Regions from separate parts of the Nocardiopsis sp. YSL2 genome, predicted to be linked through region 3. Evidence: riboswitches for the same ligand, from Rfam matches in the RefSeq annotation. Region 3 holds a riboswitch; each other region holds the start of a gene.

Region 1 (4,172 bases), 1.9 Mb from region 3:
CCGTGGGATCCCGGCTTCGAGCTCGGCGCGGACGCGACGGGCGGCCTCGACCATGTTGCGCAGGGCCTGCTCCGCCTCGGCGTAGCGGCGGGTCTTGAGCCCGCAGTCGGGGTTGACCCACACCTTGTCCGCGTCGATGTGGGCGACCGCCAGGCGCAGCGACTCCACGATCTCCTCCACCGAGGGCACCCGTGGCGAGTGGATGTCGTACACCCCCGGGCCGATCCCCCTGCGGTAGCCGCGGCGGCCCAGGTCGGCCACCAGCTCCATGCGTGAGCGGGCCGCCTCGACACTCGTGACGTCGGCGTCGAGCGCCTCGATGCCGTCGACGATCAGGCCGAACTCCGAGTAGCACATGTGCGTGTGGACGGTCGTGGTCGGCGCGACACCGCTGGTCGCCAGCCGGAAGGAGCCCACCGCCCAGTCGAGGTAGGCCTGGCGCCGCTCCCGGCGCAGCGGCAACAGCTCGCGCAGTGCGGCCTCGTCCACCTGGATGTGCCGGATCCCGGCGCGCTCCAGGTCGGTGACCTCGTCGCGCAGGGCCAGTCCGACCTGGCGGGCGGTCTCGCCCAAGGGCTGGTCGGTGCGGACGAACGACCAGGCCAGCATCGTGACGGGTCCGGTGAGCATGCCCTTGACCGGTTTGTCGGTCCGACCCTGTGCGTAGGTGATCCACTCGACCGTCATCGGTTCGGGCCGGGAGACGTCCCCGTAGAGGATCGGCGGGCGCACGCACCGGGACCCGTAGGACTGCACCCATCCGAACTCGGTGGTGCCGAAGCCCCGAAGGTGCTCGGCGAAGTACTGGACCATGTCGTTGCGCTCGGGCTCGCCGTGCACGAGGACGTCCAGGCCGATGTCCTCCTGGAGTGCGATGACGCGGTCGATCTCCTCGCGCAGGAGCTTGGTGTAGTCCTGCTCCGACAGTTCGCCCCGGCGGTGGGCGGCGCGGGCGCGGCGCAGGTCGGGGGTCTGGGGGAAGGACCCGATCGTGGTGGTGGTCAGGGGCGTGTCCGTGGGCAGGCCGCGTACCTTGGTGCGTCGTTCCGCCTGCGGGCCGAGCGCGTCCAGGCGTGCGCGTACACGGGCGTCGGTGAAGGACGGGGGCCGGGTGGCCGACGCGTCGTCGACGTCGGCCCCCTCGGAGCCCTCGGAGAGGACGCGGCCGAGCAGGGCCACTTCCGCGGCCTTCTGCTTGGCGAAGGCCAGGGCTCCGCGCAGTTCGGGCTCCAGTGCGGTCTCGGCGTCCAGGTCGATGGGCACGTGCAGCAGGGAGCAGGAGGTACCGACGGTGAGCTCGTCGGTCAGGGCGAGCAGTGTGCCGAGCGTGGCCGCGGCGGCCCGCACGTCGGTGCGCCACACGTTGCGCCCGTCCACGACCCCGGCCACCAGCCGGGTCGAACCCAGCCCGGACACCTGCACCAGGTCGTCGACGGCCTCGCCGTCGGTCACCAGGTCCAGACCCACCGCCTCGACCGGGGACTCCTTGAGCACGCGCAGCGCGGGGGCGCCGATGGAGCCGAAGTAGGTGGACACCGACAGGGCGGGGCGCTCGGTGAGCGATCCCAGCCGCTGGTAGACGCGCTCCAGGCGGTCGGTGGCGGCGCGGCCCTCGTCGGTGGCCAGGATCGGTTCGTCGAGCTGGACCTCGGTGGCCCCGGCCGACCTCAACTCGCCCAGGAGCAGGGTGTAGGCGTCGAGCAGCTGGTCGAGCAGGCTGAGCGGATCCCAGCCCGCCGGGGCGTCGTCAGCGGCCTTGGCGAGCATCAGGAAGGTCAGCGGCCCGAGCAGGACCGGACGGGTGTGGTACCCCTCGGCGGCGGCCTCCCGGAACTCGGCGACGGGCTTGTCTCCGACCAGGCGGGGCCGGGTGCGCGGCGAGAGTTCGGGCACCAGGTAGTGGTAGTTCGTGTCGAACCACTTGGTCATCTCCAGCGGCGGTGCGCCCTCGTCGCCGCGGGCCATCGCGAAGTAGCGGCGCAGCTCCTCGTCGCGGTCGGCCGCGGCGGCAGGGGAGGCGAAGCGTGAGGGGACCAGATCGAACAGGACCGCGGTGTCCAGGACGTGGTCGTAGAGGGAGAAGGTGTTGGAGGGCAGGTCGTCGACGCCCGCCGCGCGCAGCTGGGCCAGGACGCCCGAGCGCAGGGCGGAGGCGACGGTGTCGAGCTCCCGGGCGCCGATGGCCCCCTTCCAGTAGGACTCGCAGGCGCGCTTGAGTTCGCGGCGCGGGCCGATCCTCGGGTAGCCGTGCACGGTGGAGCGCACGGACGGCCGCGGGGCCGCCGGAGTAGTGGTCATGAGCTTCTCTCCCCTCGTCGAAAGCCGGGTCCCGGCCGAGGGTAGGAGAGAAGGACGCGGGCACGCGTCAGAGCGCGTCCGGGACGCGCACGCCTGCCACCGCCCTTGGCCCTCCCTCGGGGCGCGGGACCACCGGCGGCACGGGTGCGCCACCGGGCGGAGGCAGGTCTTCGGACTCGTGGGCGGTGCCGGTCGACCGGCTCACCTACTCGACGCCGCTTCCCAGCCGCCGACCGTTCCGGTCGGAGTGCCAGTGCTCATGGCGACTTTCGTTCCCACTCACCGCTGCGGGGCAGTCCCGGACTCGCACCGGGTTCCCTCTTGCGACACAGCCCACTGTGGTCCGGGGCTCGGACCGGCGCGTTCGTGGACTGTGTACCTTCCACGCCTGCAAGTATAGGGAGACCCCCGCTTCGCCCCTGCACCCGGCGCAGAATCCCTTGCCATGCGCCCGATTTCCGCGCGAACCCCCGCTCCGTGTCGGGCGTCACACAACACATGAACAAGCGTTGCGCGCGGGAGCACCCCGGCTCCGCGCGAACGTTCGTCTGCAGATGAACGTGGAGAACCCCTGGTGAACAAGCCGTCCCACCCCACGATGGCACCTGATCGCCCCCTGATCACGGTTGTGGTCGCGATGGTGGTCCTGTTGGGACTGGTGTACCTGGCGACCCGTCCCTCGGGGCCCCTGGCCCCCGTCGACTCGGAGACCGCCTCGAACGGGTCCACCGAGGACGCGAGTGCTCCCGAGATACCCGCGACCGGCGAACCCGACGAGCTGACGGTGGTCGACCCCGCCGAGGTCGTGGACCTCGACGAGGCCGAACTCGCCTACGACGGCGACCTCGACGTGGTGGTCCGCTACCCCGTCCTGCCCAACGCCGAGCCGCTCACCGACTTCCTCGACCGGACACTGGCCGCCGGCGTCGAGGCGTTCGACGCCGCCAACCCGGGCGCGGAGTCCTACGAGGCCGAGTGGCAGCTCACCGCCGCCAACGACGGCGTGGTGGGCGTGCGTATGACGAGCATGGAGACCGACTCCGAGGGCACCCGGGAGTGCCACAGCACCTACTGGTACGACACCGCCACCGGGCAGACCTTCGAGTCCACGCGCCTGTTCGGCGGACAGGACCAGCTGGCGGAGGCCAACGGACTGGTCAGGGAACGCGTTCCGGACTCCGCGTACACCGACACCATCCACCCGGTCGGCGCGCTGTACGACTCCGTCGGGTTCAACCCGGACGGCGACCTGGTCGTGGAGTTCGACGACGGGCAGGTGGCGGCGCCCGACGAGGGCCGCGTGCACGCGGTGCTGGACCGCGAGGGGACCGAGCCCCTGCTGTCGGAGCTGGGCGCGCGGGTGCGCGACGCGGCGACCGTCGGGGTACGGGGGTTCGCCATCGCCGAGCCGCCCGAGGCGGACAAGGACGGCCGGGACGACCCGACGCCGGGCCACCTGTCCCCCGTCGACGACGAGGTCGACTGCTCCGACCCCGAGACCAGGTGCGTGGCCCTGACCTACGACGACGGTCCCGGTGGGGGCACCCCCGCGCTGCTGGACACCCTGGCGGAGTACGACGCGCGGGCCACGTTCTTCGTCACCGGTGTGCCGGTCATGGCGGACCCGATGACGGTCCGGCGGGCCTACGCCGAGGGGCACGAGATCGCCAACCACACGCTCGGCCACCCCGACCTGACGGGCCTGAGCGAGAGCGCTGTGCGGTCGGAGCTGGCCACCGTGCAGGCACAGATCTACCGCGAGACCGGCTACACCCCCGACCTCATGCGTCCGCCGTACGGCGCGACCGACGACAGCGTCGCGGCCGTGACCGCGGACATGGGGCTGGCGCAGATCCTGTGGAGCGTCGACACCA
Region 2 (4,172 bases), 2.5 Mb from region 3:
GCAGGTGGGTGGGCCGGTCCGCGAGCGCGGTGATGCCGAGCGCGTCCAGCGCCCAGTCCACCCGCTCACGCACCTGGTCGCCGGGCAGGTCCAGGTTGAGGGGGCCGAACGAGACGTCCTGGCCGACGGTGGCGGAGAACAGCTGGTCGTCTGGGTCCTGGAAGACCATCTGCACCCGGCGGCGCAGTCGGTCCCGGGCGCGCCGACCGTGCGTCAACGGGTCCCCGTCCAGCAGCACCGACCCCCGGGTGGGCGCCAGGCTGCCGGCCAGCAGCCGCAACAACGTGGTCTTGCCACCCCCGTTCGGGCCCAGTACCGCCAGCAGTCCGCCGTTGCGGATCCGTACGTCCACCCCGGTCAGGGCGGGGCCCGTGCCCTCGTACTCGTAGTGCAGGCCGTTCCCGGCCAGGACGGGCGGGACGCCGGGTCCGGCCGGCGCGGGGTCCGCCGCCGTGGCGGCGGGGAGGCCGGACCGGGGTCGGGCGCGCATGCGTGCCTCCAAGGAGTCGTCGGCGGTTCCAGTGCTCACAGCAGGACCGCGTGGGTGAGGGAGAGGGCGGCGACCAGCAGGGCCGGAGCGGCGGCCGCGGCCAGCTCCACCGGCCGAACCGGCTGCTCGGCGGTCTGGACTGTGAGCCGCCCGGTGTATCCGCGACAGGCCAGGCCGTCCTGAAGCCGCCGTGCCCGGTCCAGGGAACGGACCAGCAGCACCCCGCCCAGCGCACCCGCCGAACGGATTCCGGACCGCCGGGAGTGGTAGCCCAGCCGCCCCGCCTGGCCGGACGCGACGCGCTGAGCGGTCTGCAACAGCACCATCAGCATCTGGTAGGTCAGGGCGATCACCTCGACTAGGGCGGTGGGCAGCCGGGAGCGGCCCAGGCGGGCGAGCAGGTCGGCCATGGGCGTGGTCAGGACGAACAGGAGCTGGGTGCCGAGTGCGGCGGAGGCCCGCGCCACCACGGCGGCGGCCCGTTCCGGCCCCCCTTCGGCCCAGCCCAGTTCCCCCGGACCGCCCACGGTCAGCAGAAGTGGGACCGCGCTGGTGATGATGAGCAGCAGCGGCGCGGCCGCCACACGTGCCAGCAGCCCGAAGGGGACGCGGGCCGCCGCGGCGGCCGCCAGCGTGGCCGCGGCCACCAGCGCGGCGCCCGGCCACGGTGGCAGCAGCAGTGCGCACGCCAGCAGCCCACCGCACAGGACCCCCTTCACGGCGGGGTGGTACCGCCGCCACCGGCTCCGGTAGGCGGCGGTATCGATCGGTGTCACGCGGGGTCAGCGTTCGGAGGCGTCGTCGCTCGGCTCCGGCTCGGCGGCGCCGGGGCCGTGGCCGGTTCCGGGCCCCGCACCGCTCGGCGCGACGGGCGACGCCGCGGCGTGGCCCGATCCCGTCACGGGCCGCAGCCTGGACCGTGTGCGCACCACCCCGAAGACGTAGCCGACGATTCCGGCGCCGATCGCCGCCTGCAGGGCGAACAGCCCGGACTCGACCTCACCCGAGGGCAGCTCGAACACGGGCGACAGCCACGGCTCGTACTCGGGATCCAGTTCGTTCACCAGGCTCTCGGCCTCGCCGTCGGCACCGGCGAACGGCTCTTCCAGGTGGTCGGCGGCGCCCGTCAGCAGCGGCAGTACGGCCAGGACGGCCACGGCTCCCAGCAGGGCCCAGGTCACCCACGCGCGGGGCTTGCTCGTGTCGCTCATGCGGTGGTCCCCTCTTCGCGGGTCTCGGCGGGGGTCGTGGGCGCGGCGGAGGGCCGCCCTGCGGACTCGGCCCCGGGTGCGGGCGTCGCCGCGGCCGCGCGCAGGAGTCCGAGCCGGACCAGGTCACCACGGCTGACGGAGGTGAGGATGCGGACCACGGCCACGGTGATGAGGCCTTCGATGACCGCGATGGGGATCTGGGTGAGGGAGAAGATGGCCGCGTACTTGGCGAACGCGCCGACGATCCCGCTCACCGGGTCCGGGTGCGCCAGGGCGAGCTGGAAACTGGTGACGGTGTAGGTGCCCAGGCTGGCCGAGAACGCCGCCGCGAACACCGACACGGACATCGACAGCCCTTCGGACAGCCGGGCGGTGGCCGCTCTCAGCAGCCTGAAGGCGCCGTAGGCCACCCAGGGGCCGACCACGGCGAGCGAGAAGGCGTTGGCTCCGAGCGTGGACAGTCCGCCGTGCGCGAGCAGAAGCGCCTGGAAGAGCAGGGTGATCGTGCCCAGGACCGCCATCACCGGTGGTCGGAAGAGCACCGCGCCCAGGCCGACCCCGACCGGGTGGGAGCTGGTTCCGGTCGCCGAGGGGATCTTCAGCGCCGAGAGGACGAAGCAGAACGCGCCGGCGGCGCCGAGCAGCAGCTTGGCGTCGGGGTTGGCCCGCATCTCGCGGGTGAGGGAGCGTACGCCGTGGACGATGAACGGGGCCGCGGCCGCGGTCCAGGCGGCGGCGTGCAGCGGGGGCAGCAGGCCTTCGGGTATGTGCATTGTCGGGGGACCAATCTCCAGCACCTCGTGGACGGTCGTCAGTGCCGTGGCCGGTCTCCTGGCTGCAGGGTCACCGCCCCCGAGTCCGCCTTCCCAGGTCCGCACCCCTCAGGGGTGCTTTCCCAGTGGCGTGTGGCCGTGTGCCGCCGAACGGAATCCGGCGGCACACGGGACGCGAGGGCTTCCCGTGCACAGTGGCGAGGGCCGCGCCGGATTCTCACCGGACTTCCCGAACACCACGGCACCCCGAAGGTAGGCCCTGGGAGCGGGATTGGCAATAAGCGCGGGGCGGCGGGCTCGCAGGGCAGCCCGCGCGAGGGGGCGCCGACGCACCTCGACGGAACGCGCGGTGTCAAGCGGCGCAGGTCCCCCTCCGCGGGTCACGAAAGCCCCGCGGCCATGACGTCCGCCTCTGGCGGACGTGCCCCGCGGGTCCCTAGCGTGGCGTAGGAAGGGACCACGAGCGGCTGGGGGAAACCATGGTCCACGAACACGCACCCGTGGTGGCGGCGGTCAACGGAACACCAGCGAGCGACCGGGCCCTCGACTGGGCCGCGGACGACGCACGGTCGCGGGGCCTGGATCTGCGCGTCGTGTACGCGTTCGACTGGCCGCACTACCACGCCGTACCGCACGGCCTACCCGGCTTCGACCTGGACGAGTTCGCACGCCGCATCGTGGAGGAAGCGCGTCGGCGGGTGCTGGAGCGCGTCCCCGACCTCACCGTCGAGGCGGTGCACATCACCGGGGACCCCGAACCGGTCCTGCTGCGGGAGAGCCAGAAGGCGCACTCGCTGGTCGTCGGCGCGCACCGCATGACGACCCTGGACGCCGTCCTTCCGGATTCGACGGCCCTGGACCTGCTCGTCGCCGCGTCGTGCCCGCTCGTCGTCGTTCCCGACCGGGATCCGGGTCCCGCCAAGGGACGCGTCCTGGTCGGCGTCGACGGGTCGGCGACCTCACGGGCCGCCGCGGAGTGGGCGTTCTCCACGGCCGACGTCCGCGGGTCCGTGCTGCGGGCGGTGACGGTCCACCGGGGCGGCCCCTGGTGGCGTTTCGGTGCGCTGGAGGATCCGTCCTGGACCAGGACGGACGAGGAGAGGAAGACCGAGGAGGCCGCGGCCGAGAAGGAGGCCCGGCGGATACTGTCGGAGTCGATCGCGCAGGAGCGCGCGAACCGGCCGCGGGTGCGGGTCGAGGAGGTGGTGGCGACGGGCCACCCGGTCGAGGCCCTGTGCGCCACGGCCTCGGACTGTGACCTGATGGTCGTGGGATCGCGCGGGCGCGGCGGTTTCGCGGGGATGCTGCTGGGCTCGGTGAGCCGGAACGTGATCTCACACAGCCCGTGCCCGGTCGCGATCATCCGCCCGCCGCACTGACGCGGAGGCCGCGGGCGCCGCGGGCGCCGGGGCGGTCATACCGCGGCGGCGCCCGGGGGCCGGCTGGAGGACAGGTCCGCGGCGATCGCCCCGGCCCAGTCGTCGATCTCCGTCCAGTCACGGAAGTCGCCGTAGCGTCCGCCCATGATCCGGTAGACGGCACGACCGAACATGGGCAGGTGTTCGGGGCTCAGGGCGCCGGCCAGGAGGCGGTGTTCGCGGAGACGGGCGCTTTCGCGCAGCTCCGTGACCTCCTGGGGGTCCCGGGCGTGCTTGTGGAACCAGCCCCCGACGGCCCGTGCCAGCCCCACGCTGAACG
Region 3 (4,172 bases):
TCCTCGTGCAGCTCGCCCAGGCGCTCCAGGACGGTCTGCTCGCCGATGCGCCACTTCGCCGACTTGACGAACTGGAACACGCCGATCCGCCAGCCCTGGTTCCAGCCGCGCAGCGCGAGACCGAACGCGGCGGTCGACTTGCCCTTCCCGTCGCCGGTGTGGACGGCGAACAGCGGCTGGTTGCGGCGCTGCCGCGTGGTGAGTCCGTCGTCGGGGACGACGAGCGGTTGTCCTTGAGGCATCAGGCGGCCCTCTCTCGTACGGCGCTGCCCAGCGCGTCGGCGCTGACTTCACTGACGGGTACGTGGTCGGCTCCCAGCCGGGCGGCGAGGGTGGCGGCCAGGCCCAGACGCATCGGACCGGACTCGCCGTCCACCACGACGGTGGCCACGCCCAGGCCCGCGACGTGGTCGGCGGCGCTCATCGCCCGCCCCACGGCGCCCGAGCCCCCCGTGGCCCGGCCATCGGTGACCACGACCAGGAGCGGGCGCAGCTTCGGGTCCCGCAGCCGCTCGCGCTGGAGGACGCGAGCCGCCTCCACCAGCCCCTCGGCGATCGGGGTACGGCCGCCGGCGGGCAGGTCGTCGAGTCGGGCCGCGGCCACGTCGACGGAACGGGTGGGCGGCAGAGCGAGTTCGGCGCTCCGGCCCCGGAAGGTGACCAGGCCGACCTTGTCGCGGCGCCGGTAGGCGTCCAGGAGGAGGGACAGGACCGCGGTCTTGACCTCGGTCATGCGCTTGCGCGCCGCCATCGACCCGGACGCGTCCACGCAGAAGAGGATCAGGTTGGTCTCCTGGCCCTCGCGCACCGCGACGCGCAGGTCACGGGGCTGGATCCGCAGCCGGCCTCCGCCTTGGGGCGGTTCGCCGCCCCGCGGCCGGGACGCGGCGGCGCGCACGGTCTCGACCAGGTGGAGCGAGGTGCCGGGCCCCTGGCCGGGCGGGGTCGCGCCGATCCGGCGGCCCCGGGTGCCGATGGCCCGGCTGCGCCTGCCGTCGGCGCCCTCTCCCGTGCCCCGCACGGTGAGCGTCCGGGGCCGGTAGGGAGCGGTCGCCTTGGCCAGGACCGACGAGCCGGTGCCGTCGTCCCGCCCGTCGGAGCCGTCCCGTCCGGGAGAGGGGGCCTCCTCCTCGGTCGGTGCGTCGTGCGTCCCGTCGCCGGGCTCGGCCGGGTCGCCCCGGTCGTCAGCGGACGCCTCGGGACCGGCCCCGCCGTCGGCGGGGCCGTCGGGCGCGGGCGGGGGCTGCTCTCCGGCGTCCGAAGGCCCTTCCGTCTCCGCCGACTCCTCCGTCCCTTCCGTGCTCTCCGCACCATCCGTCCCATCCGACCCGTCGCCCTCCGGCGGGTCGGTCGGGTCGGGCGGCGGCTCCTCATCCCCCAGCACCCGGTCGAGGAGGTCCTCGTCGAGCCCCGGAGCGTCGAACGGGTTGCGGCGGCGCCGGTGCGGAAGGGCGAGCAGGGCGGCACGGCGGATGTCGGCCAGCGTGACCGAGGTGCGGCCCGCCCAGGCCGCGTGCGCCACCGCCGTGCGCGCGGTGACGATGTCGGCCCGCAGGCCGTCCACCCCGAACGCCGCGCACACCTCGGCGATCTTCAGCAGCGCCGCCTCGGACAGCAGCACCCGGCCGAGCAGCTCCCTGGCCTCGGCGATGCGTTCGGCGAGCGCCTTCTCCGCCTCGTGGAAGCGGGCCGAGAAGGCGACCGGGTCCGCATCGTAGGCCATGCGCCTGCGCACCACCTCGGCCCGCGACGCGGGGTCACGCGGCGCGGCGATCTCGACGGTGAGCCCGAACCGGTCCAGGAGCTGCGGGCGCAGCTCGCCCTCCTCGGGGTTCATCGTGCCGATGAGCAGGAACCGGGCGGCGTGCTCGACGGAGAACCCGTCGCGCTCCACGGTCACGCGGCCGGTCGCGGCGGCGTCCAGGAGGAGGTCCACGAGGTGGTCGTGGAGCAGGTTGACCTCGTCGACGTACAGCAGACCCCGGTGGGAGCGGGCGAGCAGGCCGGGTTCGTAGGCCACCTGGCCGTGCGTGAGCGCCTGCTCCAGGTGCAGGGAGCCGAGCACGCGGTCCTCGGTGGCGCCGACCGGGAGTTCGACGAGCCGGACCGGCCTGCTCTCCACGGCCGTTCCCGGCCCGAACGGGCCGTCCGGGGAGCGCTGGGCGGTGTCGGCGGGGTCCACGGAGAAGCGGTCGCCCTGGTAGACCTCGATGGGCGGGAGGAGGGAGGCCAGGGCTCGTACGGCGGTGGACTTGGCCGTGCCCTTCTCACCGCGTACCAGGACACCGCCGATCTCCGGCGAGAGGCTGCTGAGGACGAGGGACAGGCCCAGGTCGTCGAGGTCGTCGGCGTCGCAGCCGACGATCGCGGAGAAGGGGTAGTGCGATGGCACCCATGGCATGTGAGGCTCCCGCTCGTGTCGCCATCCGTAAGGACGGGCGCGAGGCCGGTCTTCGGACTTGCCGAGTCCTCCCTCACGGAGGCTCGGTTCACCGCAGCGGGCCTGTGCCGGAATCTCACCGGGCTTCCCAGATTCTCCCCTTCCGCCGTCCCCACCCTTTCCGATGGTTGGGCCGTAGGGGCACCTCGTGCCTGTGGCCACGATAGCGTCGAGGCCATGCAGGCCGACCCTCCCCCTCCCACCGAACCCCGGATCACCGTCGTCGGCGTCGGTGCCGACGGCTGGCCCGGTGTACCGGAGCGGCTTCGTCGGCTCATCCTCGACGCGGATGTGGTCCTGGGCGGCCACCGGCACCTGGCCATGCTGCCGGAGCGGCCCGGACAGCGCCGGGCGGCCTGGCCCTCGCCCCTCCGGGAGGGACTGCCGGATCTGCTGGGCTCCCTCGCGCTCGACGACGCCGCCACCGTGGCCCTCGCGTCCGGTGATCCGTTCGTCTCCGGGATCGGCACCACACTCGTCGATCTGCTGGGGGCCGGGGCGGTGCGGGTGGAACCGGCCGTGTCCTCGGTCGCTCTGGCCCGGGCCCGCATGGGCTGGCCCGCCGAGCGCTGCGCGGTGGTGAGCCTGGTCGGGCGCGACCCGCGCCTGGTCCTGCGGCAACTGGCTCCCGGCCGCCGGGTCCTCGTACTGTCCTCCGACGGGCGGACCCCCGCGGCGGTCGCGGCCCTGTTGGCGGATGCCGGCTACGGGGCCAGCCGGATGACCGTCCTGGGCGACCTGGGAGCGGGTTCGGGATCGGACCCGGTGCCGGGCGCAGGCGCGGAACCGGAACCGGGACCGGGATCGGAATCCCGGCTGGAGGCCACGGCCGACGACTGGCTGTCGGACCCGCCGGGACCCGTGTCCCCGCTCCACGTGCTCGCTCTGGAGTTCGTCGGCCCACCCGGGTACGGCCTGGCCGCTGGCCTGCCGGACGAGGCGTTCGAGCACGACGGCCAGCTCACCAAGCGCGACCTGCGGGCCTCGGCCCTGGCCCGGCTGGCGCCCTCGCCGGGGGAGCACCTGTGGGATGTGGGCGCGGGTGCGGGTTCGGTCGGCATCGAGTGGATGCGCGCCCATCCCACCTGCACCGCCACAGCGGTCGAGTCCCACCCCGAGCGCGCCGCCCGGATCGGCCGCAACGCGGGCCGCCTCGGCGTCCCGGGACTGTCGGTCGTGACCGGCCGGGCACCGGACGCCCTGGCTGGGCTGCCCATTCCCGACGCGGTGTTCGTCGGCGGCGGCGCGACCCGGCCGGGAGTACTGGACACCTGCCTGCGGGCGCTGAGGCCCGGCGGCCGGCTCGTGGTGCACGGCGTGACGCTGGAGACCGAGCACCTGCTCGCGGACGCCTACCGGCGCCACGGAGGCGAGCTCACCCGGATCGCCGTCGAGACCGCCGCGCCCATCGGCACGTTCACCGGCTGGGCACCCGCCCGCACGGTCACCCAGTGGTTCCTGGCCTCCGGGCACTGACCGTCACCGCTCCCGACCGTGCCGGACCGCGGGGGCACCACGCACCGCGCCGTCCTGGTCCCAGCGGGCCACGGCCCCCACTCCCGCGGCGGGCCGGTGCGTCACCGGCCGGGGTCCACACCCCTGGGCCGGGCCGGGTCGTAGAGGAAGGACTCGCCACCCTCGCGGGCGTCCAGCGCCCACCCCACCAGCACGACCGCCGCCTGCCGGAACCCGGCCTCCTCCACCGCGTCCGCGATGGTGGCGACCGTGCCGC
Region 4 (4,172 bases), 150 kb from region 3:
GCGGTGGGCGCGATGGCCATCACGTTGGAGTTGCGCATGCCGGTCGAGCGGACGCGCTCGCGCAGCGAGTCCCAGTCCAGGGTCTCGCCGCGGTCCATGTCCAGCACGCCGCCGCGGGCCTCGGCCAGCAGCCGCAGGGAGTCGATCGGCAGGATGCCCTGGCTCCACAGCGAGCCGTCGAAGGACTCGTAGGAGCCGCGCTCGGCGGCCAGCTCCGCGGAGGCCTCGATCGCGTAGTAGCTGATCAGCTCCATGCTCTCGTCGGCGAACGTGACGGCGCCGTCCGAGGCGTAGGGGGTGCGCAGCTTGAACAGCGCGTCCTGGAAGCCCATCAGGCCCAGGCCCACGGGGCGGTGGCGCATGTTCGCTCGGCGCGCCTCGGGGATCGTGTAGAAGTTCACGTCGATGACGTTGTCGAGCATGCGCACGGCGGTGCGCACGGTCCGGCGCAGCCGCTCGGCGTCCAGGCCCTGCGGTCCCACGTGCTGGGCGAGGTTGACCGATCCCAGGTTGCAGACGGCGACCTCGTCGGCGCTGGTGTTCAGCGTGATCTCGGTGCACAGGTTGGAGGAGTGGACCACGCCCGTGTGCTGCTGGGGCGAGCGCAGGTTGGAGGGGTCCTTGAAGGTGATCCACGGGTGGCCGGTCTCGAACAGCATGGTGAGCATGCGGCGCCACAGCTCGACGGCCGGCAGGGTCTTGGACACCTTGATCCGGCCCGCCGCGGCCTCGGCCTCGTAGCGGGTGTAGGCCTCGGCGAAGTCCGTGCCGTACTTGTCGTGCAGGTCGGGCACCTCGTTCGGCGAGAACAGGGTCCAGTCGCCGCCCTCCTCGACCCGCTGCATGAACAGGTCGGGGACCCAGTTCGCGGTGTTCATGTCGTGGGTGCGGCGGCGCTCGTCACCGGTGTTCTTGCGGAGGTCGAGGAACTCCTCGATGTCGATGTGCCAGGTCTCCAGGTAGGCGCAGACCGCGCCCTTCCGCTTTCCCCCCTGATTGACCGCGACGGCGGTGTCGTTGGCGATCTTCAGGAACGGGACGACGCCCTGGCTCTTGCCGTTGGTCCCCCGGATGTGCGATCCGAGGCCGCGGACCGGGGTCCAGTCGTTGCCGAGGCCGCCCGAGTACTTGGACAGCATCGCGTTGTTGCTGATGCCGTGGAAGATGTCCTGCAGGTCGTCGCCGACGGTGGTGAGGAAGCACGACGACAGCTGGGCGCGGACCGTGCCCGCGTTGAACAGGGTGGGCGTGGAGGCCATGAAGTCGAACGAGGAGAGCAGCTCGTAGAACTCGATCGCGCGCGCCTCGCGGTCGTCCTCGTTGAGCGCCAGGCCCATCGCCACGCGCATGAAGAACGCCTGCGGCAGCTCGTAGCGGACCTCGTCGCTGTGCAGGAAGTAGCGGTCGTAGAGGGTCTGGATGCCCAGGAAGGTGAACTGCTCGTCGCGCTCGGGGCGCAGCGCCTTGCCCAGGCGGTCCAGGTCGAACCGGGCCAGCGCGGGGTCGAGCTGCCCGAGGTCGATGCCGCGGCCGACGTAGGCGGCCAGGTAGGCCGGGTAGCGGTCGGCCATCTCGGACTGGCCCGCGGCGTCGGGGGATCCGCTGATGAACGTGAGGGCCTCGCGGCGGAGCTTGTCCAGCAGCAGGCGCGCGGCCACGTGGGAGTAGTCGGGGTCGACCTCCACGAAGCTGCGGGCCGCCATGACCAGCGCGAGTTCGACCTCGGCGTCGGAGATGCCGGGGAAGAAGCCGCGTCGGGCCTCCGTGAGGACCTTGTCCGCCGAAACACCCGACAGCCGCGCGCAGGCCTCGGTTACGACGTGCTCGATCCGGTCGATGGCGGCGGGGGGCGCGCCGTCGGTGGCCGTCTCGGGCCGGACGGATGCGGGCACGGCCTCGACGTCAAGGGTCATACAGCGGCTCCAACCTCGGTAGAAGAGTCCCGGCGGGGAGGGGACACGAGTCAGCAAGGCGCACGGCACACCGGGGGGACCGACGCACTGGATGCGAGCGGTCGACGGACCGGTGGGTCGGCGCGGCTCACCCTCGAAGCCCCGTCGTCGGCGCACGTCTGGCGTGCGCGCCGGTGGCAGGTCTTCGGGCTCGTGGGCGGCCTACCGACTGTCGCTTCCCGGGCACTCTCAGGGGTTCCCAGTGCGTGTGACGGCCTTCGTTCCCACTTACCGCTGCGGGGCAGCCCCGGATTCACACCGGGTTCCCTCTCGCCTCACCCCGCGGGGTGAACCACCAGCGGGCCCGATACTACATCTAGGGGATGGCGCCTCGGAACACCGCAAGATGATGGCGTGTCGCCGATTTCTCGGGTTCCACCCGGACGAGGATGAGCACACCGGGGGCGTGGTATGGCACGCCTCGGACCCCCGCCACAGCGGGGGGTTCGGGCAAGGGCTCGGACGCCGCGGGAAGGCGGCCGGACTCAGACTAGGCCCCCGTGGGGGCGATGGCGATCAGGGCGCGTGGTGAAGTTCCCGACGGTCGTGGTGCGGCCGCCGGGGCGGTGGGGTGGTGTGGCCGGGCGGCGCGGTGCGGCGCCGCGGGGGACGCACGCGCTCAGAGCGCATCGGCCCACTCGTCCAGATCGTCCTCGTCCAACCCGAGATCGGTGCGGATACGGAACCGGATGCGCAGCAGCTCCATCAGCAGATCGTGCACGTAGGGGGTCACCTCGCCATCGACGTGCCGGCGGGCGCCGGCTGTGGCCCACCTCTCGGCGCCTTCCAGGTCGTCGTGGGCGTAGAGCGCCTCCGCGATGTGGATGTGGGTGGACAGGCCGTGCGGCCCCTCGGTCTCCAGGCGTTTGAGCTGCGCCTGTGCCCGCTCCACTTCGTCCAGGTGCAGGAGCGCGCCTGCGCGCAGGGCGCGCGCGTCGATCACCGTGGAGCCGCCGTCGTCGATCGCCCGCTGGTAGGCCGCGCAGGCACGCTCGAACTCCTGCGCGATCTCCCACTGCTCCCCCGCCCGGACGAACAGCTCCGCGCGGCCGATCTCACTACCGGCGTCGACCCGGTTGGCCAGCTCCAGTAGCTGGGCGGCGACTCCTCCGTGTTCGCCGGACCTGACGGCATGGAACTCCAGACGATCGAGCTCCGCCGTCGTCACGTGCGTCAACCGCATCGCCGCCATCCCCTACTCGCACTCCCACGCGCCGCTCAGGGCCTGGCGCGCTCCAGTGCCTGCCAGAACCCCTGGCGCAGTCCGTCCCGGACCTCGTCGCGCAACAGGTGGTCGATCGGTAGCGAGGACCCCTGGAGCAGACGCGCCTCCAGATCGGAGGGCATCCGGGGCCTACGCGCGAGAACGGCCTCCACCCACAGGGCGGGCGCCTCGCGGGCGATCGACTCCGCGAAGTCGTTCCCTTCTTTGTGCGCGACATGCACCGCTTCGTCAACGGTATTCGCGCCGGGACCGCTCTGCTGGGGATATCCAGGACTTGAACGCGGTTCCTGATAACCGTCGGTACCGTACCGGACGGTGTCGTGGTCGGGACCAGTAGGCGGCCGCACCCCGTATCCGGGTGCCGGCCCGCCGCGTCGTGCGGCGTCAGTTTCCGTACTGGTCCCATAGGTAGGGTTTGTCTCGTGCCCACCCCCGAAACCGGAGTCGTCCCCGGGTCCGAACCGCTGTTCCGGCGGTGGCGCGCTTCTCTGCGGTGGCGCGTGTCCCGTCTGGGGGTCGGCGGCGAACGAGGGCTGTGGTCCCGTCCCCGACGCGAAGGACTGTTGTGGCCCGGTCCCACCGGCGAAGGACTGTTGCGGTCCGGTACCGCCCGCGAAGGAGCGCTGCGGGCCCGTCCCCGGCGAGTACGGTCGCTGGGCCCCGGTCATCGGCTGCCCGTTGCCCATCGGCTGGCCGTTCCCCGTGGGGGCCTGTCTGCCCGGCAGGGTGTAGCCCTCCGGCCGGCCCAGACCGCCGTGGGAGCCCGTCATCGGGTAGTTCCCCTGGCCGTTGGGGGTCGAGGGCGCCCCGCCCGCGGACGTGCCCGGATAGCGGCCGCCGCCCATGGCGGGCTGTCCCCCGGACGGAAACCCGTTGGCGTCGATCGGACCGGACGGCTGGGAGTCGGCACCGCGCCCGGCCAGGTGGTCCCCGCCGCCGCGCTGCTGTGCGAGCGACCTGCGCATGGCGCGCAGCTGGTCCATGGCGCTGCCCTG

The links. Region 3 has a riboswitch for cobalamin ahead of M1P99_RS11955 (VWA domain-containing protein). Riboswitches for the same ligand answer to the same signal wherever they lie in the genome.
Region 1: linked by a shared signal. The riboswitch ahead of metE (5-methyltetrahydropteroyltriglutamate--homocysteine S-methyltransferase) and the one ahead of M1P99_RS11955 (VWA domain-containing protein) in region 3 are both predicted to bind cobalamin.
Region 2: linked by a shared signal. The riboswitch ahead of M1P99_RS22990 (energy-coupling factor ABC transporter permease) and the one ahead of M1P99_RS11955 (VWA domain-containing protein) in region 3 are both predicted to bind cobalamin.
Region 4: linked by a shared signal. The riboswitch ahead of M1P99_RS12595 (ribonucleoside-diphosphate reductase subunit alpha) and the one ahead of M1P99_RS11955 (VWA domain-containing protein) in region 3 are both predicted to bind cobalamin.

The regions. Positions count from the first base shown of each region.
Region 1 covers NZ_JAMOAO010000001.1:4,603,726-4,607,897, reverse strand. Annotated here, with positions in the region: gene metE (5-methyltetrahydropteroyltriglutamate--homocysteine S-methyltransferase) at 1-2,298, opposite strand, end outside; cobalamin riboswitch at 2,461-2,635, opposite strand; gene M1P99_RS20215 (polysaccharide deacetylase family protein) at 2,897-4,172, shown strand, end outside.
Region 2 covers NZ_JAMOAO010000001.1:5,208,607-5,212,778, reverse strand. Annotated here, with positions in the region: gene M1P99_RS23005 (energy-coupling factor ABC transporter ATP-binding protein) at 1-529, opposite strand, end outside; gene cbiQ (cobalt ECF transporter T component CbiQ) at 526-1,266, opposite strand; gene M1P99_RS22995 (energy-coupling factor ABC transporter substrate-binding protein) at 1,273-1,701, opposite strand; gene M1P99_RS22990 (energy-coupling factor ABC transporter permease) at 1,698-2,474, opposite strand; cobalamin riboswitch at 2,505-2,730, opposite strand; gene M1P99_RS22985 (universal stress protein) at 2,954-3,853, shown strand; gene M1P99_RS22980 (flavodoxin domain-containing protein) at 3,889-4,172, opposite strand, start outside.
Region 3 covers NZ_JAMOAO010000001.1:2,752,993-2,757,164, forward strand. Annotated here, with positions in the region: gene cobO (cob(I)yrinic acid a,c-diamide adenosyltransferase) at 1-242, opposite strand, end outside; gene M1P99_RS11955 (VWA domain-containing protein) at 242-2,401, opposite strand; cobalamin riboswitch at 2,442-2,589, opposite strand; gene cbiE (precorrin-6y C5,15-methyltransferase (decarboxylating) subunit CbiE) at 2,618-3,916, shown strand; gene M1P99_RS11965 (cobalt-precorrin-4/precorrin-4 C(11)-methyltransferase) at 4,018-4,172, opposite strand, start outside.
Region 4 covers NZ_JAMOAO010000001.1:2,905,455-2,909,626, reverse strand. Annotated here, with positions in the region: gene M1P99_RS12595 (ribonucleoside-diphosphate reductase subunit alpha) at 1-1,913, opposite strand, end outside; cobalamin riboswitch at 2,071-2,264, opposite strand; gene M1P99_RS12590 (hypothetical protein) at 2,572-3,144, opposite strand; gene M1P99_RS12585 (NYN domain-containing protein) at 3,171-4,172, opposite strand, start outside.